Regions from separate parts of the Streptomyces sp. M41 genome, predicted to be linked through region 1. Evidence: riboswitches for the same ligand, from Rfam matches in the RefSeq annotation. Region 1 holds a riboswitch; the other holds the start of a gene.
What was found. Region 1 has a riboswitch for guanidine ahead of ACHBTE_RS29985 (MBL fold metallo-hydrolase). Riboswitches for the same ligand answer to the same signal wherever they lie in the genome.
Positions count from the first base shown of each region.

Region 2: linked by a shared signal. The riboswitch ahead of ACHBTE_RS16845 (DMT family transporter) and the one ahead of ACHBTE_RS29985 (MBL fold metallo-hydrolase) in region 1 are both predicted to bind guanidine.

Region 1 covers NZ_JBIMKE010000032.1:58,030-69,344, reverse strand. Annotated here, with positions in the region: gene ACHBTE_RS30005 (PP2C family protein-serine/threonine phosphatase) at 1-1,554, shown strand, start outside; gene ACHBTE_RS30000 (B12-binding domain-containing protein) at 1,551-2,747, shown strand; gene ACHBTE_RS29995 (STAS domain-containing protein) at 2,830-3,162, shown strand; gene ACHBTE_RS29990 (calcium-binding protein) at 3,515-4,285, shown strand; gene ACHBTE_RS29985 (MBL fold metallo-hydrolase) at 4,398-5,276, opposite strand; guanidine-III (ykkC-III) riboswitch at 5,289-5,355, opposite strand; gene ACHBTE_RS29980 (hypothetical protein) at 5,434-6,024, opposite strand; gene ACHBTE_RS29975 (hypothetical protein) at 6,057-6,233, opposite strand; gene ACHBTE_RS29970 (MepB family protein) at 6,429-6,953, shown strand; gene ACHBTE_RS29965 (TetR/AcrR family transcriptional regulator) at 7,008-7,565, opposite strand; gene ACHBTE_RS29960 (sugar O-acetyltransferase) at 7,576-8,157, opposite strand; gene ACHBTE_RS29955 (GNAT family N-acetyltransferase) at 8,311-8,868, shown strand; gene ACHBTE_RS29950 (GAF and ANTAR domain-containing protein) at 9,049-9,744, shown strand; gene ACHBTE_RS29945 (hypothetical protein) at 9,918-10,127, shown strand; gene ACHBTE_RS29940 (hypothetical protein) at 10,195-10,491, shown strand; gene ACHBTE_RS29935 (helix-turn-helix transcriptional regulator) at 10,528-10,857, opposite strand; gene ACHBTE_RS29930 (STAS domain-containing protein) at 11,066-11,315, shown strand, end outside.
Region 2 covers NZ_JBIMKE010000011.1:159,500-170,814, reverse strand. Annotated here, with positions in the region: gene ACHBTE_RS16870 (DUF1707 domain-containing protein) at 1-466, opposite strand, end outside; gene ACHBTE_RS16865 (ATP-binding cassette domain-containing protein) at 500-1,555, opposite strand; gene ACHBTE_RS16860 (ABC transporter permease) at 1,566-2,387, opposite strand; gene ACHBTE_RS16855 (ABC transporter permease) at 2,380-3,180, opposite strand; gene ACHBTE_RS16850 (transglycosylase domain-containing protein) at 3,442-5,832, shown strand; gene ACHBTE_RS16845 (DMT family transporter) at 5,866-6,186, opposite strand; guanidine-III (ykkC-III) riboswitch at 6,223-6,294, opposite strand; gene ACHBTE_RS16840 (co-chaperone GroES) at 6,341-6,697, opposite strand; gene ACHBTE_RS16835 (DUF3618 domain-containing protein) at 6,751-7,080, opposite strand; gene bcp (thioredoxin-dependent thiol peroxidase) at 7,176-7,643, shown strand; tRNA gene ACHBTE_RS16825 (tRNA-Leu) at 7,683-7,769, shown strand; gene rdgB (RdgB/HAM1 family non-canonical purine NTP pyrophosphatase) at 7,771-8,376, opposite strand; gene ACHBTE_RS16815 (hypothetical protein) at 8,514-8,918, opposite strand; gene rph (ribonuclease PH) at 9,067-9,804, opposite strand; gene ACHBTE_RS16805 (glucose PTS transporter subunit EIIB) at 9,951-10,184, opposite strand; gene ACHBTE_RS16800 (PTS transporter subunit EIIC) at 10,367-11,315, shown strand, end outside.

The DNA of each region.
Region 1 (11,315 bases):
CCGTACCCGGTGCTGGTCGTCGACGCGGAGGGTCACGTCGTGGAACTCAACGACGCGGCCCTCGGTCTCTTGCCCACTGCCCGCGTCGGACAGCCGCTTTCGTCCGTCGACTGGCTGACCGGCGCGGACGGGAGTGCGCCCGGCCCGATCAGTGGCACCGTCGGGGATCGGCACTTCTCGGCGTTCCCGTCCCGGCTCACCGGCCCACGCACGGCGTGGTGGCTGGTCGAGGAGACCGGACACCAGTCGTTGGCCAGGGAACTGGCAGCGGAGCGCGGGCGCACGCAGTTCCTCACCGAGGCATCCGCCGCCCTGCTGGCCTCCCTGAACCTCGACCGCTGCATGGAGGTCACGGCGCGCCTCGCCACCGTGCATCTGGCCGATGCCGCGCTGGTGATCGCACCCACGGCGGCCAAGAAGCTGCCGATGGTCCGCTGTGACCATCAAGGAGCCATGTCCCGGGGCACGGTCGCCGAAGCGCCGGATTCCCTGCCAGGACTCGCCGAAGCCCTGCGCGGTTTTCCGCCGGTCCCCTCCCGGTGGATAGACCCCGCCTCGGCTCCAGACTGGGTGGTGCCCGAAGGGTTCGGTGAGGTCGGAGCGATGGCGATCACCCCGCTCCCGGGCCATGGGGTACCGGCGGGCGCGCTGATCCTGCTGCGTCGGGCGCAGCAGGCCGCCTTCACCGAAGCGGAGGAGACTCTGGCCGGGCTGTTCGCCGCCCGGGCGGGCGCGGCGATGTCGGCGGCCCGCCTGTACGCGGAGCAGAACGCGATCTCCGACACACTGATGCGGGAACTCCTGCCACCCGACCTGCGGCACACCGAGGGCGTGGAGTTCGCGGGCGGCTACCGGCCCAGCAAGGACACGGAACGCGTCGGTGGCGACTTCTACGACGTCCACCCGCCGGGAGAGGACTTCCCCGAGACCCTCGCCGTCCTCGGGGACGTGGCGGGCAAGGGGCTGGAAGCCGCGGTACTCACCGGCAAGATCCGCAACACGCTGCATGCCCTGCTGCCCATGGCCGGCGACCACGCCAACATGCTGCGCCTGCTGAACAACGCCCTGCGCACCAGTCACCACACCCGCTTCGCGACCCTCGTGCTGGCCTCCGTCCGCCGTGAGGACAGCGACGTGCTGCTGCGGCTGACCGCGGCCGGGCATCCCGCACCGCTGATCCTCCGCCGTGACGGAACCGTCGAGGAAGCCGACACGGGCGGGACGCTGATCGGCGTCGTCCCGACCATCACCTCCCGCACGGCCCACATCCGGCTGGCGCCCGGGGAAACGTGCCTGCTGTTCACCGACGGCGTCACCGAAGCCAAGGGCGGTCCGTTGGGCGACACCCTGTTCGGGGACCAGCGCCTGCAGCGTGCCGCCGCCGAGTGCACCGGCATGCCCGCGGAGGCGGTGGTCGAGCGGATCCTGATGGTCACCTCCCAGTGGATCGGAGAGGGCCACCATGACGACATCGCCGTCATGGCCATCACCGCACCCCGCGGTGCCCACCTCAGCGCGGTGGACGGGACGACCAGGGGCAGGTACACGGCATGAACTCACGCATCGATGGGCTCGACAGCGCCGGGGGCCACGACGACGTCAACGACGTCAACGCCGTCGACGGCGCCAACGGCGTAAGAAACGACGTCCACGGCGTCGACGACAGACCGGGACGACCCCTCCGGAGCGGCGTCGGCGCCCGCCTCGCCTCGCCGGACGGCGACGAGCGGGGCGAGCAATGGACGGAAAAGCTCTGGACAGCGGTTGAAGCGGGAGACGAGTACTCGGCGGCCGATGTCGTCGCCGACGCCCTGGCCGCGGGCCTGGAGCCGGAGGCGGTGCTGCTCGACGTCATCGGCGCCGTCCAGCACAGGGTCGGCATCGAGTGGGCCGCCAACCGCATGAGCGTGGCCGGTGAGCACGCCGCCACCGCCATCAACGACCGCGTCATCGCCACGCTGCCCATGCAGCGTCCCGTGGCCGGCCGGGGCCGCGTCATGGTCGCATGCGTCGATCAGGAGTGGCACGCGCTGCCCGCCCGCCTGCTGGCCGAGACTCTGCGGCTGCGCGGCTGGCAGGTCGACTACCTCGGTGCGCAGGTGCCCACCGCCCACCTGATCGGCCACATCCACCGCACCGGACCGGACGCAGTCTGCCTGTCCGGCTCCCTGCCCACTCGCCTGCCCATCGCCCACAACGCGATCACCGCGGTCCAGGCGACCGGTACGCCGGTCATGGCCGGCGGCCTCGCCTTCGGTGTCGACGGCCGCTACGCCCGGCTGCTGGGCGCCGACGCCTGGGCTCCCGAAGCGCGCGCGGCGGCGGACCTGCTGGCCGACCCGCTGCCGCGGCCGGCGCCCGCCCACCAGGTGATCAACGACCTTCCGCACCTGGGTGACCAGGAGTACACCCTGGTCGCCAAGTCCTCCACCCGCCTGGTACGCGACACCTTCAAGCGCCTTGAGCAGCTGTATCCCGCCGTGAGCGACTACACCGACGCGCAGCGCGAGCGGACGGCCGAAGACCTCGCCCACATCGTCGACTTCCTGACCGCCGCCCTGTATGTCGACGCCCCCGAGATCTTCGCCGACTTCCTCTCCTGGACCGCCCACATCCTCACCGCCCGAGGGGTGCCCGCCCACTCCTTGCTGCCCGGTTTGGACCTGCTGGAGGAGCAATTGCGCGACTTCCCGCGCGCCCGCCATCTCATCGCCGCCGGGCGCACCGCGCTCGACGCCCGCCCGTGACCCCCGAGACGCTGGACGAACCGTGACTAGCCCTTCTGACGCAGACCCACTCGCGACCCCTTCGCCCAACGGTCCCCGCAGCGTGCGCGTGACGCTCACCGGCGACCTGGACTACGACACCTGCAACAGCGTGCTCCACCAGGTCCGCACGGCCCTCCAGGAGCACGAGGGCGTTCAGGACCTGCACTTGGACTGCCGAGAGCTGGGCATGGTCGACTCCATGGGACTGTCGACCCTGCTCCAGATCCACCGCTCCGCCGGCCGGGACGGCATCGTCTTCCACCTGGACAACATCGGCCCGTCCCTGCGGCGGCTGCTGGAGATCACCGGCACCTACACGTATCTGACCGCCGGTCAGCGTAAGAAGTCCGGTCAGCACGCGGGGCCGCCCACAGGCGCTCGCCACAGCACCTGACGCGGCCCCGACCCGTCCTTCATGTCCTCCAAAGCTTCAACTCCGGACGCGATGCGACAACACCCATGTGAACGCCTTCCCGGCGTTGAACGGGTGGGCCCGGAGAGTGCCTTCCAGTCATCAGCCAGGCGCAGGTGGTGAGCGAGAGGGTGAGGCCGGCGGCGCCTGGCCAGCCAACGCCGCGATCGGCCGCCGTCCTCATCTGACGCAAACGGCCGGTGACCGAGGCGCCACCCGGCGCAACGATTGGCTCCCGACAGGACCCTGTGCGCGGCCCGGCCGCACACAGGCTCGTGGGAGGCGTGGGGACCCATGTCCCGCCCTCCTCCGCATCTTCCGGAGGGACACGGTCGTGAGCTCTGTTCGACGCACGTGCAGATCGTTCGGCGGAAGCCTCTTCGCGGCACCGATGCTGCTCATAGGAACGGCGGTCCTGGCGTTGCCCGGAGCGGCGCACGCGGCACCTCCCACCGTGTGCAACACCCTGACCGCCACCGTCGTGGGCACCGACGGCGCCGACCGCATCGTGCTGAACTCCCCTACGCCCTTGGTGATTTCCACCGGCGCGGGGGACGACACCGTCATCCTCGGTGGCCAGGGCGACCACACCGTCTGCGCGGGTTCCGGCGCGGACACCGTACTCGGCGGTGACGGCGACGACTGGCTGAACGGCGAGGACGGCCAGGACCACGTCGCAGGGCTCGCCGGCCAGGACACCCTCATGGGCGACGCGGGGCCCGACACCGTGGTGGGCGGCCCCGAGGGCGACACCATGTACGGCGGTGCAGGCGCCGACACGCTGGACGGCGAGGCGGGAGCCGACTTCGTCAATGGGCAAGCGGGCGTGGACCGCATCGACGGCGGACCGGGCAGCGACACGCTCCGGGGCGCCGCCGGCGCGGACACGATCAGCGGAGGCGTCGGCGCCGACGCACTGTACGGACAGGCCGGGGCCGACGACCTGGACGGCGGAGAGGCCAACGACGCGCTGTACGGCGGCGCGGGCAACGACGTACTCACTGACGCCGCAGGCGCTGCCGACCACGGAAACGGCGAGGACGGCGGAGCCGACCGGTGCGACATCCGCATCGAAACCCGCGCTGACTGCGAAATCCTGTTCTGACCATGTCCACCGCGAGGGGCGGCGGCAGCGGGAGTGGCAGTGGCAGCGGGAGGCCGAGTGAGTCGATTCCCTCTCGGCCTGACCGCTACCGACGAACCTCGCCCCCGCGCACTCATTCGCTCGGCCACAAGATGCAGTGGGGGAGAGGGTGCCGCCTCGGCCGGTCGCCGATTTCCTCGAGCGCCGCACGGATGTCGCGCAGGTGGCCGGTGGTCATCTCCAGCGGCGGCTCGTCGGGTTGCCAGGTGAAGCGGATCGGGTAGTCCACGCCCGGCTCCCGGGTCATCTCGATATGACATCCGAGGACGTGACTGACGGTTCGACGCTCGGAGAAGTCGATCAGGCGGTCGATGGTCCGTGCGAAGGCCGGCCAGTCCTGGATGTAGAGCCGGCCCGGGTAGACCGTGTCGCCGGTGAGCAGGAAACCGGTCCATCGGTCGTAGAACGTGACCGCGGCCTCGTGGTGGCCCGGAGTGGCCAGACACTCCAGCACACGGCCTCCCAGGTCCACCTGCGCCACGGCATCAGGGTCGGCGCCGAACCCGAAGTGGTCCCACGCGGTGACCAGGTCGGCGCCGACCACCGTGGTGTCGGGGCGGCCGGTGAACTGGCCGTCGGCCGCGATGTGGTCGCCGTGCGCGTGCGTGTGGAGCACCAGCAGGTGGTAACCCTCGCGGGGGTGGTGAGCGAGCCACCCGGTCATGAGCTCGTCGACCACCCGGCGCAGCGGAAAGTACTCGGCGGATGCGGTGGCGCCGGTGTCGATCAGCACCGCCTGAGTGTTGCCGAAGAGCAGGAACATGAACGGCGCCTCGTAGTTGATCGCCATGTTCTGCCGCAGGATGAAGGTGTGCTCGTCGTAGGCGTGAACCTGGATGTCGGGATCCGTGTTGTGCTTGGCCGACGGTGAACCGTGGATCCATCGGACATCCAGCGGACGCGGTCGGAGGGCCGGTTTGGTGAAATCGATCCGGGGATTGCCGGCGCCCATGCCGTCTCCTTGAGTGCGTCGTCTTTGCAGACCGGGTACGGCGCACATCTCGTCCGGGGCAGGCACCATCGGCCTCCACGCGGAAGCTACCACGGCGGTGTTCGCGTCCCCTCCTACGGCGGGGGAGGGGGCCAGGCCCCTGCCCAGGATCGTGCCGTCAGCCCTCGCCCGACCGCGCTTCGAACCTGATGCCCAGGTGTCGGTGGAGGCCGTCCCGCTGCTCGGCCGAGGCCAGGACCATGATGTCGTCGTCGAGATCGGAGCCTTCCTGCTCGACGCAGCGAAACTCCCGAGGGTCGTCGAGGTGGTGAAGGGGACTGAGCGCCTCGATCGCCAGCTGCGCGGCTCCCATGTCGAGGTAGTCGTTCGACGGCTGCTCGACTCCGACGGAGAGGGGCTTTCCGTTGCATTCGAAGTGCATCGTGCCCAGGCCGCACTCGTCGTCGTCGGGATTGTCCTTGTCGAAGCGGTAGTTGGAGACGACGACCCTGCCGTCGGTGAGGGCAGCGGCTTCGTCAAGGAGCCACTCGTAGTGCGCGTCGGCGAAATCCACATCCTCGGAGTGGATGGACACAGCCACGCCGAACGTCTCCAAGGCGCCGGCGACTTCATGACGCCGCTCGATCGGCTCGCTGGCGTAAGCGGCTGCCTCCTCCAGTGCCGTATGTGCCTGCGCGGTGGTGATCATGCCCAGATCCGTGAGGACTTGGGCTATGCGCACATGGGTGATCGGTGGGGTGTTCGCCATGTGCGCATCCTGCCAGGCGCCCGCGTCACGGATCAGCGCCTGCGCCCTCGCGCCGACCAGCCGCTACCGATGCCGGCGACGTGCAGGGCGAGCAGCGTCAGCCCGATCAGCATGACGTTGGTCGAGGTGAAGGTGTCGTTGGTGGATATGTCCGCCGCATTGATGAGGAAGGCGATGAGGAACAGGACCGCCGCGATGATGCCCAGCACTGGGTGCCTCCTTGGGGAGTGTGAACCGGCCGATGGATGCCTGCCACGCGTATGCCCCCGGCGGCTCACCTCACGCACCGTCTGCGCGGGCATGCCCGAGCGTGCCGTGAGGGGGGCCTCGGCAGGGGCTCGGTAGGGGCCGAAGCCGGGCGGATCGTCGCGATGGCAGGGTCGGCAGGGTGGCAGGATGGCGCCATGGTGATGAACGAGCCGTGGGCGGAACTTCACGGTGATCTACTGGCGGCGAAGGCGTCGGTCTACGACCCGAGCGGGCTCGACTGCTCGCTGCCGGTGCCCGAACCGGAGAGCGCCGAGTACGCGGCTTGCGGGTTCATGGTCGACGGCCGCTCGGTCCGGTTCCGTGTGGCCAAGACGACGCCGACGAAGGTGGGCCAGTTCGTCACCGTGTGGCAGCGTTCCGAGGCGGGGCCGATCCGGCCCTTCGACGCCGACGACGGGGTGGACCTCTTCGTCATCAGCAGCCGTGACGAGGACGGCTTCGGACAGTTCGTCTTCCCGCGCGAGGTGCTGTGCGAGCGAGGCATCGTCTCCCGCGACGGCGTCGGCGGCAAGCGCGGATTCCGTGTGTATCCGCCATGGGTGACCACGACCAGCAGACAGGCCCGCGCCACCCAGGCATGGCAGGTGAACTACTTCTTCCACCTCGGCCAGGACGGCCCCGCCGACCCGGCACGCGCGCACGGCCTTTACCACCCGTAGGGCAGCCACGCGCTCCGCACGGCGTTCTCGTCCGGGGTCCTCATCGCACCGGCGTCAGGAAGCACGCTGCCCCGTCGTGGTGATGCGGTGTACGGCCTCCAGGGTGAGCGCGCGGTCGTGGGGTTCGTGGGACAGCGCGCGATGGAGGGTCAGCCCTTCGATCAGGGCGTCGAGTTGGCGGGCGGTGCCGGGATCGAAGTGCTTCTCCAGGTGGAGGCGGCTGCGGCGCATCCACTCCTGGGTGAGCTCCCGATAGGCCGGCTGACGGGCGGCCAGGGTGTACAACTCCTGGGTGAGCACCAGGTCGCGCCCGCTCCCTTCGGACAGGGCGTGGACGAGGTCGGCCACCGCGTGCCGGGCCTGGTCCGGGTCGGACGGTGTGGAGAGGCATGCGTCGAAGACGGCGACGATGTGGTCCGTGAAGTGGCGGAAGGCTGCCCGCAGCAGCTCGTCCATGCCGCTGAAGTAGTACGTCGTCGACCCCAGGGGCACGCCTGCTCGCGCCGCGATCTTTCGATGGGACACGCGTTGGATGCCCTCCTCGGCGATGAGGTCGAGGGCGGCGGTGAGGATGCGCTCGCGGCGCCGGGGGTCGGTGTGTCCGGTGGCCATGACAGTCGGCTCAGACGGTGCGGACGGGGCGGGCAGGGTTGCCCACGGCGACGGTGTTCGCGGGAACGTCCTTGGTGACGACCGCGCCGGCACCGATCACGGAGTTGTCCCCGATGGTGACGCCGGGAAGCACGATGGCACCGCCTCCGAGCCAGACGTTGTCGCCGATGCTGATCGGCCTGGCGGCTTCCAGCTTGTCGCGGCGCGGCTGTGGCTCCAGCGGATGAGTCGGGGTGAGCAACTGGACACCGGGGCCGATCTGGCAGTCCTCGCCGATGGTGATGGCCGCGACGTCCAGCGCGGTCAGGTTGTAGTTGACGAAGGTGCGGGCTCCGATGCTGATGTTGCTGCCGTAGTCGACGTACAACGGCGGACGCACATACGCCTCCTCGCCCAGATGGCCCAGCAATTCGGCGAGGACCGACCGGGCACCCTCGGCGTCCTCGGCGAAGGCGGCCTGGTAGCGCCCGGACAGCCGCACGGCCCGCTGCTGCCTGCGGGCGATCTCCGGGTCGTCCGCGATATAGAGATCGCCCGCCAGCATGCGCTCCAGATTGCTACGCGGGTCCTGTCCGAAGTATTCCCTCGCCATGCGAACGAGCGTACCCGGTAAGTGTACGAACGTACATTCCGAGTCACGGTGCCACGGTGCGGTCGGCGTGGGCAGGGTCCCGGGAGGGCTCGTCCTCGACCGGGTGCTTCTCTCCGGGATCACTCTCACGGGCCTGCGATAGCTTTGCCCGCCATGACCGACTTCTTAGGACCTGTCGCCTGGCCACCTGCACCGCTAAGGACGGAACGGCTCGTGCTCCGCGAGTCCGAGGCCGAAGACCGAGCGGCGTTCCTCGAACTGTTCGCCTCGCCAGAGGTGGGCACTTACATCGGGGGCTCTCGACCGCGTGATGAGCTCGAACGCGCGGTGCCAGAGGTGCCGGGTCGGCGCCCTGGCCTTTTCGTGGTCGACCTCGCCGGAGCGATGATCGGCATGATCACGCTCGATCGGCGTCGGCGCGAAAGAGAAGGCCCGGGTCACGTAAGTCCGGAGGCGGGGGAGACCGAGCTCGGCTACCTGTTCCTGCCCCGGGCGTGGGGTTGCGGGTACGCCGCCGAGGCGTGCGCGGCGGTACTCGACTGGTTCGCCGACGCGCTGCCCGGCGAGCCGGTGGTGCTCACCACCCAGACAGCCAACGACCGCGCGATGCGCCTCGCGGCGAAGCTGGGGTTCTCCGAGCTGGAGCGGTTCGAGGAGTACGGCGCCGAACAGTGGTTCGGCGTGTGGCCCTCGGTCGAGTCGTCCGTCTGAGCGGACGCCTCGCCCGCATCGAACGAAGCGCTCCGGTCAGACCTGTGTGTCGCGCTCCACAGTGGTGTCCGTGCCCATCACCCAGCGTTGGGGGTACCCGCACAGCGAGACCCGGCCGGATGACGCTGATGGGAGGTACGGACGGTGGACCGGCCCGACCGCAGACAGTACACACCCGACATGATCGACTGGCTGTTGGAGGCCTCCTCGTTGCGAGAGTTCCTTCAGCATCTGGTCGATGACGCCGTCAGGGCATGCGGCGCCGACGGCTGCGGCGTGACCATCCAACACCGGCAGCGCCCACTGACCGTCGTCAGCACCGGCGGGGTGGCCGACAAGCTGGACGAGAAGCAGTACGGCCAGGATGACGGCCCCTGCCTGCAAGCCCTGCGCACCGGCGAGACGGTGCATGTGCCTGACGTACTGCAGGAGACCCGATGGGGACCCTATCCACGCTTCGCGGCCGACCTGGGCATACGCTCCTCACTGTCCGTAGCGATCCCCGTCCGCAGCCACACGGCAGGGGCGCTGAACTTCTACGCCGCCGACCGCGACGCCTTCGGTGCAAGTGACCGTCAGATGCTGGCGCTGTTCGCCGCTCAGGCAGGCGGTGGGATCGCCCTCGCGCAACGACTGGCCGACGCGGAGGACTTCACACAGGACCTGCAAACCGCGCTCGCGTCCCGCAGCGTGATCGACCAGGCCATCGGTGCCGTCATGCAACAGCAGCAGTGCACCGCGGAGGAAGCCTTCGATCTGCTGCGCCGGCTGTCCCAGCGGATCAACATCAAACTGCGCGACGTCTGCACCCGACTGCTCACCGACATCGCCGGACGGCCCCCCACCCCGCGCTCACCGCTGCGGCCCCGCCCGTGAGGCCCGCCTCGACGCGGTCACGAGCCATCGGCGGCGCAGGGCGATCGTCTGGCAGTGGTCAACGGTATGTGCCCGGCGGATAGCCGATGTTTCGGTCCGGCTGCGATGGGTCCGAGGGACGTTGCCCGCATGGGCCACCGCGAGTTGTAGCACGTATGAGAAACCGTTTCGCCGTGCTGGACGGTGCGTACCGATCTCAGCTCGACCCCACGCCGTGCCCTTACTGTGCCAGTCTCCTGGCATCGAGCCCGGCAGTCGGCGCCGCGCCCGATGCGGAACGGATCGACGGCGGATACGGCATCGTGGGATGGCTGCGCGTGTTCATGGCGCTCATCGCAGGTGTGAGCGTGGTGCTGACCCTGGCCGGAGCCTGGGCGGGATGAGCGCGCCAGGACCAGGCATCGCCCGCGAGGACTGATTCTGTGTGCGTATCGGGGTACCCGCGCCCGCATGACACCGGAAACTGATCACGCTGAATCCGTACGCGCCCTACGGCAGTTGCGCCGGATCCGCACGTTCTACGCCGCCGGCGCCCTGATGTGGGCGGCCTCGGCCGCGGCAGCGGGATGGGAGGACCCCGGCGGCCGGCCCATGTGGGTGTCGGTGGTGTTGCTGATGGTCTTCATCGGTCTGCTGTCCCTGTCGTCCCTTTGGCTGGGTCGTCAGCAAGCCGCTGGAACGGATGCCCACGCTCATCGCGCCGCGCCACGCAGGACGGCGACCTGGCGTCGACACGCCAACGCCTGACGGCCGGTAGGGACAGGGCATGCCCGCTGACTGCCTCTACTGAGCGGCGGGCTGCCCGATGCGTTCGGTCTCGTCCTGTACCAGCAGCGAGAGCAGGGAAGCGACGGAGAGCCCCGCCTCCGCCGGGTGACGCAGCACCTTGTCCGGCTCGATGCGGTAGATGTTCGTGCGCCCGTCCCGAGTGTGGGAGAGGTAACCGTCCTGCTCGAGATCGGAGATGATCCGCGCGACGGCACGCTCGGTGAGCCGGCAGCGGGCGGCTATGTCACGGATGCGGACGTTCGGGTTGTCGGCGATGGAGGCCAGTACGCGCGCGTGGCTGGTGATGAACGTCCATCCAGTGTGAGATTCGGGCACTGCAACCATGCTCGACATCTTAGAGAACACCATTGCCTGAACGTAGATACATGACATACTTTTCAGGCAACATCGATCACGTGCTCCCGTGAGGGAGAAGCAGAGAAGGAGCCCGAAGGTGCCTTGGGACCAGGCCGTCAAGCCGGCGTTCATGAGCCACACCAGCGGGATGCCGTTGCCAGAACAGGCCTGTGAGCCTGACTTGGAAGGGGCTGCGGTGCTTCAGTACGAACTGCGCGGCGCTTGGGTCGTGGCGGCCCACGGCGCCTACGACATGGACACCATCGCGCCTCTGGCGGACGCGTTGGAGACCGCGGTCAGGAAGCATCCGAAGGTCGTCCTGGACGCCTCGGGTGTCACTTTCGCGGACTCGACATTCCTGAATCTGCTGATCCGTACCCACCAAGTGGGCACCCTGCGCGTGGCCGCCCCCTCCCGACAGCTTCAGCGCCTCTGCGAGATCACCG
Region 2 (11,315 bases), on a different contig from region 1:
CGGGCGGCACGATCACCTGCACCCCGCCCATGATCGCGACGCAGTTGATCTCGATCTCCCGGTCCGCGAAGTTCGCCTCCCGCAGATCGATCTCGCCGCCGCCCCAGAAGGTGAAGCAGTTGAACCGCTTCGGCACGGTCCACCGCCCCTTGCGCTGGAAGGCGGACATCACGGCGACACCCCAGGTCGAGGACCCCTCGCCGCCGACGATCCGGTCCGGCCAACTCGCCTGAGAGCCCCCGGCCTTCTTGACCATGTCGACCTTCGGCACGGCGACCGCGCCGACCGGCAGATCCCGGGTGATCGGCGCCAGCTCGCCGTAGGTCCGCGCCTGGTACGTGGCGTCCAGGCGTTCCTCGAACTCCTCCATGTCGAGACGCCCCTCGGCGAGGGCGTCCCGCAGGACCTCGGCGACTCGTTCACGATCTGCGTCGGAGGCGCGAAGCTCCGGGGCGTCGTCGGTCATGGACAGCAGCCTACGAGCAACCCCGCACCGGGGCTACGAGATCGCCCGGTCGGCCTGTCCGTCCTGCTCGGCCCACTCGCCCGGAGGCTCGGGGGCGCGCCCCGACGCCTGCAGCATCTTGGCGATCACGGCCTCGATGTCCGGCTCCCGCACCGACAGATCCACCAGCGGATACTCCGCCGCGACCCGCGCCACCAGCGCCGCCGCCGACTCGGCCGCCGGGAAGGCCAGCCACTGCCGCGGCCCCTCCACCTTCACCACCCGGGCCGGCGCCGCCTCGATCGGCGGGAGCTCGCGCGCCAGGTCGACCACCAGGATCCGCTCGCTCTCCCCCACCTCGTGCAGCCCGGCGAGCGGACCGTCGTACATCAGCCGCCCATGGTCGATGACCATCACCCGTGAGCACAGCTGCTCGATGTCCTGGAGGTCGTGCGTGGTCAGCAGCACCGTCGTCCCACGCTCGGTGTTCACCTCACGCAGGAACTCGCGCACCTTCGCCTTGGAGATGACGTCCAGGCCGATCGTCGGCTCGTCCAGATACAGCACGTCCGGATCGTGCAGCAGCGCCGCCGCGATGTCACCGCGCATCCGCTGCCCGAGCGAGAGCTGACGCACCGGGACGTCCAACAGCGGTCCCAGGTCGAGGAGTTCGACGAGACGGTCGAGATTCTCGCGGTAACGGCCGTCGGGGATGCGGTACATGCGGTGCATCAGCTTGTACGAGTCGATCAAGGGCAGGTCCCACCACAGCGTCGTACGCTGCCCGAACACCACCCCGATGCGATGCGCGAGCCGGGTGCGCTCGCGGGAGGGGTCGAGGCCGGCCACCCGCAGCCGGCCGCCGCTCGGCGTCAGGATGCCGGTCAGCATCTTGATCGTCGTCGACTTACCGGCGCCGTTCGGGCCGATGTAGCCCACCATCTCGCCGCGCGCCACGGTGAAGGAGATCGAGTCGACGGCCCGCACCCGCCGCCGCTCCCGCTTGAGGAAACCGGTCTTCTTGCGCACATCGAAGACCTTCTCGATCCGGTCGAGTTCGATGAAGGGCTCGGTGACGGCTTCGGTGAAAGGCTCGGTGACAGTGTCCATCGACTGCTCGCTAACTCCCCGTGCTCCGATACGACCTCAGCCCCGACCGCCACGCCAGACCGGCCAGCGCACAGCACCCGGCCGCCACCAGCGGTGACGCGAAGGCCGTCCACCCGGGCAGGCCGATCGGGTACGGCCGCCCCAACAGATGGGCGGCGGGGACCCAGTTGACGAAGGCGAGCGGCAGCATGAAGGTCACGCCGCGCACCAGGTCCTTGCCGAACACGCTCGGCGGATACTGCAACAGGGTGTTCCCGCCGTACGTGAACGCGTTCTGCACCTCGGCGGCATCCTGCGCCAGGATCTGGAAGGCCGCGCCCGCCACGAAGAACGTCGAGAAGATCACCGCGCCGCTGACCACCACGACCGGCACCAGCAGCACCTTCGCCACGGTCCAGTCGACGTCGACGGCCACCAGAGCCCAGCCCAGCACCACCGCACCCTGGGTGATCTTGCCCAGGCGGCGCAGCGCGAAGTGGTCGGCGCCGATCTGGGCGAGCACCGGCGCGGGCCGCACGAGCATGGTGTCGAACGAGCCGTCCCGGATCCGGCCGCCCAGCACGTCCATCGAGCCCAGCGCGAGATCGGCGATCCCGAACGCCGTCGCCGACAGCCCGTACAGCAGGGCGACCTCGGGCATCGTCCAGCCACCCAGCGAGTCGACCTGCGAGAACATCAGCAGGATCGTCACGAAGTCCAGGCCGGTCACCAGCAGGTTGCCGAGCACCGTGACGACGAAGGAGGTGCGGTAGACCATGCTGGAGCGCACCCACATCCCGGCGATCAGCCCGTAGGCCCGCAGCCCCTCGCGAAGGACGCCGCGTTCACCCACCCTGGACCACCACCCGCCGCGTCGCCGCCGACTGCAGCAGCCGCCCCGCCGTCAGCAGCACCACCGCCCAGAGCGCCTGGAAGGCGTACGCCCGCAGCGGATCGGTCTCCCCCATCAGCACGTCCGCCGGCATCTGGACCTGCGCCGCCCAGGGCAGCACCTGCACGATGTCGCCGAGCGCACCCGGGAAGGCGTTCAGGGGCAGCACCATGCCGGAGAAGAAGATCCCCGTGATCATCAGGGCCTGGTTGACGCCCGTGCCGTCCATCAGCCAGAACACGCTCAGGGCAACCAGATAACGGATGGCGAAGCTGACGAGAGCCGCCAGCAGGAGCGTGACCACGAACGCCGCCCAGACGGTGGCATGGGCCGGCAGCGCCATCGGGAAGAAGACCGCACCGAACGCGAACGGGATCACCCCCCGCCCGAGCAGCTGGAACAGCGCCCGGCCCAGGTCGCTCGCCAGCCACCACAGTTGGAGGTCGGCCGGCCGATACAGGTCGACGGCGATCTCCCCGGTGCGGATGCGCTCCATCAGGTCCTTCTCGACGCCCCCGCCCTGGATGGCGAGGGTGGCGTACAGGCACTGCCCGAGCCACACATAGGTGACCGCCTGGGTCTGGTCGTACCCGCCGAGGTGCGGCTTCTCGTCCCACAGCGCCAGATAGGTGTGGACGAGGATCACACCGAAGACGGTGTTGGTGAACACCCCCGCCGCCGTCGCCACCCGATAGGTCGCGTACCGCCGGAACCCCCTCAGCGCGACGGCCGCGTACAACCGCCCCGAGCCCACATCCACAGCCCTCCTCGCCCCGCCGGCACCGAAGCGCAGGAGCCTAGTGCGCGAAGGCGAGGCGCGGCGAGCCGTTTTCCGCCCGGCACGGCGAGCCGTTTTCCGCCCGGCACGGACCCCCGCGAGAGCCTGCTCACTTTCCCGCCACACGCGTCGGTTTCCGGGAACGGAACGCCTGGTGCGAGAGTCTTCAATGGGGGCGCATTAGGCGTACGAGGCGTACGGGAACGTACGACGCGAAACAGGAGTCCGGGCAACGACATGAGCGACGAGCAGCAGCCGCCACAGCAGCCGACCCCGAAGGCCCGGCGGCCCAAACGGACGGGATGGCGGCGGATCATCCCGACCTGGCGCACGGTGCTCGGCACCCTCGTCATCGGCGCGTTGCTGCTGTTCGGGTTGTTCTTCCTCGGCTACTCCATGGTGAAGATCCCGCCGGCCAACGCCCTCGCCACCAAGCAGGCCAACGTCTACCTGTACGCGGACGGCTCGGTGATCGCCCGTGACGGTCAGGTCAACCGGGAGAACGTCACCCTCGCGCAGATCTCCAAGCCCGCCCGGCACGCGATCCTGGCCGCCGAGGACCGCGACTTCTACACCGAGTCCGCCGTCGACCCCAAGGCGATGGCGCGGGCCGCCTGGAACACCGCCACCGGCAAGGGCAAGCAGTCCGGCTCCACCATCACCCAGCAGTACGTCAAGAACTACTACCTGCGCCAGGAGCAGACCGTCACCCGCAAGGTGAAGGAGTTCTTCATCGCGATCAAGCTGGACCGCGAGAAGAGCAAGGACGAGATCCTGGAGGGCTACCTCAACACCAGCTTCTTCGGCCGTAACGCCTACGGCATCCAGGCCGCCGCCCAGGCCTACTACGGCATGGACGCCAAGGACCTCGACCCGGCCCGCGCCGCGTACCTCGCCGCGCTGGTCAACGCGCCCAGCGAGTACGACGTCGTCGCCCACCCGGAGAACAAGTCCGCGGCCCTGGCCCGCTGGAACTACGTCCTGGACGGCATGGTGACCAAGGGCTGGCTGTCCGAGAGCGAGCGGGCCGGCATGAAGTTCCCGAGGCCCAAGGAGGCCACGGCCTCCACCAATCTGTCCGGGCAGCGCGGTTACATCGTGCGGATCGTGAAGGACTATCTGATCCAGAACAAGATCGCCTCCGAGGAGGACCTGGAGGCGGGCGGCTACCGCATCACCACGACCCTGCAGAAGGACAAGCAGGACGCCTTCGTCGAAGCGGTCGACGACCAGCTGATGTCCAAGCTGGACAAGAAGAACAACAAGGTCGACACCTACGTCCGCGCGGGCGGCGCCTCCGTCGACCCGAAGACCGGCAAGGTCGTGGCGATGTACAACGGCATCGACTACGTCAAGCAGTACACCCCCAACGCCACCCGCCGGGACTACCAGGTCGGCTCCACCTTCAAGCCGTTCGTGTTCACCTCGGCCGTGGAGAACGGGTCGACCACCCAGGACGGCCGCCCGATCACCCCGAACACGATCTACGACGGCACCAACAAGCGCCCCGTGCAGGGCTGGACCAGCGGCTACGACCCCGCCAACGAGGACGACGTGTCCTACGGCGACATCAGCGTGCGCACGGCCACCGACAAGTCCGTCAACTCGGTGTACGCGCAGATGGCCGTCGACGTCGGCCCCGAGAAGGTCAAGGACACCGCGGTGGAGCTGGGCCTGCCCTCCGCCACGCCCGACCTCAACCCGTACCCGTCGATCGCGCTGGGCACCGCCACCGCGAGCGTCCTGGACATGGCGGAGGCCTACGCGACCCTCGCCAACCACGGCAAGCACGGCACGTACACCATGATCGAGAAGATCACCAAGGACGGCTCCGACGTCATCGACCTGCCCAAGCGCAAAACCTCCCAGGTCATCAGCCGCGAGGCCGCCGACACCACCACCTCGGTCCTGAAGAGCGTCGTGGAGAACGGCACCGGCACCCCGGCCCAGGCGGCGGGCCGCCCGGCCGCGGGCAAGACCGGCACCGCGGAGGAGGACAAGGCCGCCTGGTTCGCCGGCTACACCCCCGAACTGGCCACCGTGGTCGCCGTCATGGGCCAGGACCCGGTCACGGCCGCCCAGAAGCCCCTGTACGGCGCGCTGGGCGTCAACCGGATGAACGGCAGCGGCCCGCCCACCGCGATCTGGGCCCAGTTCACCGAGAAGGCCCTGAAGGGCAAGCCGGTCAAGGACTTCGACCTGGAGCTCCAGCAGGGCGCCGACGTGCCCCAGTACCCGACGACCGACCCGACCGAGGGCGACCAGGACGCCGACGAGCAGGACGAGGGCGGCGCCACCGAGGACCCGACGGACAGCGGCCAGGACACCGAGGGCCAGACCGGTGGCCAGACGCCGGGCCAGCCGGACGGCGGCACGACGGGCGGCCCGACGACGGGCGGTACCACCGACGGGGGCACGGCCGACGGCGGCACGACCGACGGGGGGACGGCCGACGGCGGTACCACCGACGGGGGCACGACCACCGAGGGCGGCACCACGGGCGATCCCGGCAGCGGCGGAACGGACACCTCGGGCGGCGGCGCCACCGGCGCAGGCGGCACGGACACGGGGGGCGGCGGCACAACGGGAAACACGGCCGGAACGCAGGGCGGCACCCGTAGACAGTGACCGCGGAGCCGGTCCGGTGACCGCAGGGCCGGCTCAGTGACCGCTGGTCGCCTTCAAACCCACCACGGCGACCAGCAGCAGACAGACGAAGAAGATCCGCGCCGCGGTGACGGGCTCCCCCAGCACCACCATGCCGACCACCGCCGCACCGGCCGCCCCGATGCCGACCCACACGCCATAGGCGGTGCCGATGGGCAGGGACCGGGCGGCGTAGGAGAGCAGGACCATGCTGGCGACGATGCCGGCGCCGGTGAACAGGCTGGGGACGAGCCGGGTGAAGCCGTCGGTGTACTTCATGCCGATCGACCAGCCGACCTCGAGCAGACCGGCGACGACGAGCAGGACCCAGGCCATGACAAGCACCTCCGAGACGTGGCGGCGTAATGCGGGGGTGCGTCGTCTTTGCCTGCATCCCGGTACGGCGCGTCTCGTCGGGCTCCTTCAAAGCTAGCAAGGAAACGGGAAAAGGGGCTGGTGACGACGGTCACCAGCCCCTCGGCCCGTTGAACTACAGGTACAGCCCCGTGGAGTCCTCCGACCCCTCGAACCGGTCGGCGGCCACGGCGTGCAGATCGCGCTCGCGCATGAGGACGTACGCGACTCCACGCACCTCGACCTCGGCCCGGTCCTCCGGGTCGTACAGGACCCGGTCGCCGGTCTCCACGGTCCGGACGTTCTGCCCCACCGCGACGACCTCGGCCCAGGCCAGCCGACGGCCCACGGCCGCCGTGGCGGGGATCAGGATGCCGCCACCGGAACGCCGCTCGCCCTCGCTGGTGTCCTGCCGCACGAGTACTCGGTCGTGCAGCATCCGGATGGGCAGCTTGTCGTGATGGGTGCTGTGCTCGTTTCTGTTGGCGCTCACACCTTGAACCTACCTGCCTGGGCCGCCTGTGTACGCCGTCGGGTCCGCGTCACTCAGTCCCTGCGGCGCCGGGTGCCGAGAGCCAGCAGGCCCACGAGCCCGACGGCGACGAGGGCGACGGGCACGATCCGCTCGATGCGGGGCGCGCCCTCCTCGTCGGTGAACCGGGCCTTGACATCGCTCACGGCCCGGTTGACGCCGACATAGGCCCGTCCGAGGGTGTGGTCGATGTTCGAGACGACCTTGGCCTTGGCGTCGCCGACGATCGTCTTCGGGTGCACCCGCACCCCGATCTCGTCGAGCGTCTCGGCCAGCGCTGCGCGGCGGGCCTTGATGTCCGCCTCGATCTGCGCCGGTGTTCTGGTGTCCGACGTGTCCGCCACCGTTCGGCCTCCGAAGTGAAGCTGATGCTGTTTGCGGACAGTCTGTCAGCTCCACGGCGAACCGCACCGTCAGGCTCCCCGGTTACGCTGGTTCGATGAGCGAGCGACTCCAGCCGGGGGATGTGGCCCCCGCCTTCACCCTGCCCGACGCCGACGGCAACGAGGTGTCCCTCTCGGACCACAAGGGCCGCAAGGTCATCGTCTACTTCTACCCGGCGGCCCTCACACCCGGCTGCACCAAGCAGGCCTGCGACTTCACGGACAACCTCGAGCTCCTGGCCGCGGCCGGCTACGACGTCATCGGCATCTCGCCCGACCAGCCGGACAAGCTCGCCAAGTTCCGCGAGAAGGAGTCCCTGAAGGTCACCCTGCTCGCCGACCCGGAGAAGACCGTCACGGAGTCCTACGGCGCGTTCGGCGAGAAGAAGAACTACGGCAAGACGTACCTGGGCGTCATCCGTTCCACGATCGTCGTGGACGAGGAGGGCAAGGTCGAGCGGGCTCTTTACAACGTCCGGGCGACCGGCCATGTCGCCAAGATCATCAAGGACCTGGGCGTCTGAGCGTCCCACCCGGCCAGTAGCATGGCCGGGCAAGGGCAGGCGGCCGTGGTGGAATTGGCAGTCACGCTGGGTTTAGGTCCCAGTGGGGTAACTCCCGTGAGGGTTCGAGTCCCTCCGGCCGCACCATCTACTGCGCGAGCAGTTCCCGTACGACCGGCACCAGTGCCCGGAACGCCTTGCCCCGGTGGCTGATGGCGTTCTTCTCGTCGGGGCTCAGCTCGGCGCAGGTCCGGCTCTCGCCGTCCGGCTGGAGGATCGGGTCGTAGCCGAAGCCGTTCGTGCCCGTCGGCGTGTGCCGCAGGGTTCCCCGCAGCTGCCCCTCCACCACTCGTTCCGTGCCGTCGGGCAGGGCGAGCGCCGCCGCGCAGGCGAAGTGGGCGCCGCGGTGGGGCTCGTCGATGTCGGAGAGCTGGGCGAGCAGCAGGTCGAGGTTGGCCTTGTCGTCGCCGTGCCGGCCGGCCCAGCGGGCGGAGAAGATGCCGGGGGCGCCGTTCAGCACGTCGACGCAGAGCCCCGAGTCGTCGGCGACCGCCGGCAGGCCGGTGGCCCGGGCCAGGGCGTGCGCCTTGAGCAGCGCGTTCTCGGCGAAGGTGACGCCGGTTTCCTTGACGTCGGGGATGTCCGGGTAGGCGTCCGCGCCGACGAGGTCGTGGGGCAGTCCTGCGTCGGCGAGGATCGCGCGGAGTTCGGTGATCTTCCCGGCGTTACGGGTGGCGAGGATCAGGCGGGTCATGGGGTCCAGTATCCCGACCCGCCGACCGCCGCAGCGACGGGCCGGGTTACCGACCGACGGGCCGGGTTACCGACTGGTGGGCCGCCCGGCGATCGGAACCCTGTCCGTCCCGTCGCTGTCGCGCTTCGTGCCGGGTGTTACGGCGTGCAGACCTTGGTGAGTTCACCGGCCGCCTTCGTGACACCGCCGATGTCCGGGGTCGTGTCGCCGTTCTCGACGGCCCCCTGGACGTCGACGAGAGCCTTGCGCATGTCCTCGGTCGCCTTGTCGAGGTCGGCGTCGTCCGTCTTGTCGCCGATCTTGTCGAGGTTGTCCCCGATGGACTTGATGGCCTCGTCGATCTTCGTCGGGTCGTTCGACGCGCTGTCAACGGCCTGCTGCAACTCGGTCACGCTGTCGGCGATGGCCTCGGCGGTCTGAACGCAGTCCAGCGCCTTGTCGACGGCGTCGCAGCCGGTGGTCAGTCCGGCCGTCAGCCCGACTGCCGCGATGACTGCGGCAACTGTGGCGATACGGCTCCGGCGGCGTCGGCTCGTGGCCATGGTTGACGTTCCCTCCCTGCTCAGGCCTTGCAGGCCCCCCGTTGTGCACTGGCCGGGCGTACAGCGGTGTGCCGTACGCCCGTACCTCTAGGGACGCGGGGAAAGGCGGCGCGGTTGCCCGCGGCTGTGGCTGTTCTTGGTGCGTCCTTTACTTTTCGAGGACGCCGGCAAGCGCCTTGCGCTGCAGATCGGCCAGTTCCCCGCAGCCCGCGACCGCGAGGTCGAGCAGGGAGTTGAGCTCCTCGCGGGCGAACGGCTCGGCCTCGGCGGTGCCCTGGACCTCGACGAATCGGCCGTCGCCGGTGCAGACGACGTTCATGTCGGTGTCGGCCTTCACGTCCTCCTCGTAGCGCAGGTCGAGGAGCGGTACGCCATCGACGATGCCGACGGAGACGGCGCTGACCGTGCCGGTGAGCGGCTTGCGGCCGGGCTTGATCAGCTTCTTGCCCTGGGCCCAGGCGACGGCGTCGGCGAGGGCGACGTAGGCGCCGGTGATGGCGGCGGTGCGGGTGCCGCCGTCGGCCTGGAGGACGTCGCAGTCGAGGACGACGGTGTTCTCGCCGAGCGCCTTGTAGTCGATGACGGCGCGCAGGGAGCGGCCGATGAGACGGCTGATCTCGTGCGTACGGCCGCCGATCTTGCCCCGGACGGACTCGCGGTCGCCGCGGGTGTTGGTGGCACGGGGCAGCATCGCGTACTCCGCGGTGACCCAGCCCTCGCCGCTGCCCTTGCGCCAGCGCGGGACGCCTTCGGTGAAGGAGGCGGTGCACAGGACCTTGGTGTCGCCGAAGGAGACGAGGACGGAGCCCTCGGCGTGCTTGCTCCAGGAGCGTTCGATGGTGACCGGGCGGAGCTGCTCGGGGGTGCGGCCGTCGATGCGAGACAGTGAGGACATGCCGTCGAGCCTAGCCGCAGACGGGGAGGGCCCTTCCCCATCGCCGGGAAGGGCCCTGCGGGACCGTCCATCAGGGCGGTCGGCCCGGGGCGGACCGCCCTGATGGGCGGTCGGCCCGGGACGACGGTGCCCGGGCGTCACATCATGTCTTCGATCTCCGCCGCGATCGGGTCGGCGTCGGTGCCGATGACGACCTGGATGGCGGTGCCCATCTTCACGACACCGTGGGCGCCGGCGGCCTTCAGGGCGGTCTCGTCGACCAGCGCGGGGTCGTTGACCTCGGTGCGGAGCCGGGTGATGCAGCCCTCGATCTCCTCGATGTTGTCGATGCCGCCGAGCCCGGCGACGATCTTCTCAGCCTTGCTGGCCATGTTCCTTCTCCCTGATCCGAACCGCTTTGTCGCAGTAACCCACAGTTGGCCCAACTTCGCGAGCGGACATGTCGTACCTGCCGAAGGATGGCGTTCACGACATGGGAACCGTCCCGTCGACTGGTCTACACCACCATGGCGACGGCCGACAAACCCAGCCCAGCGGAGCCGGGAGGGACGCCATGAGCGCCGAGAGCGCCGACAGTTCGGTCAGCCCCGCGCGCTCCCGCTGGCACACCCTGTTCCAGGGCATGCAGAAGATGGGCCGCAGCCTTCAGCTCCCCATCGCCGTACTGCCGGCCGCCGGCATCCTCAACCGGCTCGGGCAACCGGATGTGTTCGGGGACGAGGGACTGGGGTGGGACAACGTCGCGAAGGTGATGGACGGCGCGGGAGGCGCGCTGCTCGACGGTTCCCTGGGACTGCCCCTGCTGTTCTGCGTCGGCGTGGCCATCGGCATGGCGAGGAAGGCGGACGGTTCGACGGCACTGGCGGCGGTGGCCGGGTTCCTCGTCTACTTCAATGTGCTGCGCGAGTTCCCGAAGGACTGCCCGCCCGGCACGGAGGAGGTCGCCACCATCGGCTGCGCGACGGCCGACGGCGCGGTGAGCGCGTACGAATATCAGAACCCCGGCGTCTTCGGCGGCATCGTCATCGGCCTGCTGACTGCCTTCTTCTGGCAGCGCTACCACCGCACGAAGCTGGTGGACTGGCTCGGCTTCTTCAACGGGCGGCGGCTCGTCCCGATCATCATGGCGTTCGTGGCGATCGTGTTCGCCTCGCTGTGTCTGTGGGTCTGGCCGCCGATCGGTGACGCGCTGGAGAGCTTCAGCGACTGGATGAGCGACCTGGGAGCCTGGGGCGCGGGAGTGTTCGGCATCGCGAACCGCGCGTTGCTGGTGGTGGGGCTGCACCAGTTCCTCAACGTGCCCATCTGGTTCCAGTTCGGCACCTACACCACACCGGACGGCGAGGAGGTGCACGGTGACATCAACATGTTCCTCGCGGGCGACCCGGACGCCGGCCAGTTCACCTCGGGCTTCTTCCCGATCATGATGTTCGCGCTGCCCGCGGCGGCGCTCGCCATGACGCACTGCGCGAAGCCGAGCCGCCGCAAAGAGGTCGGCGGTC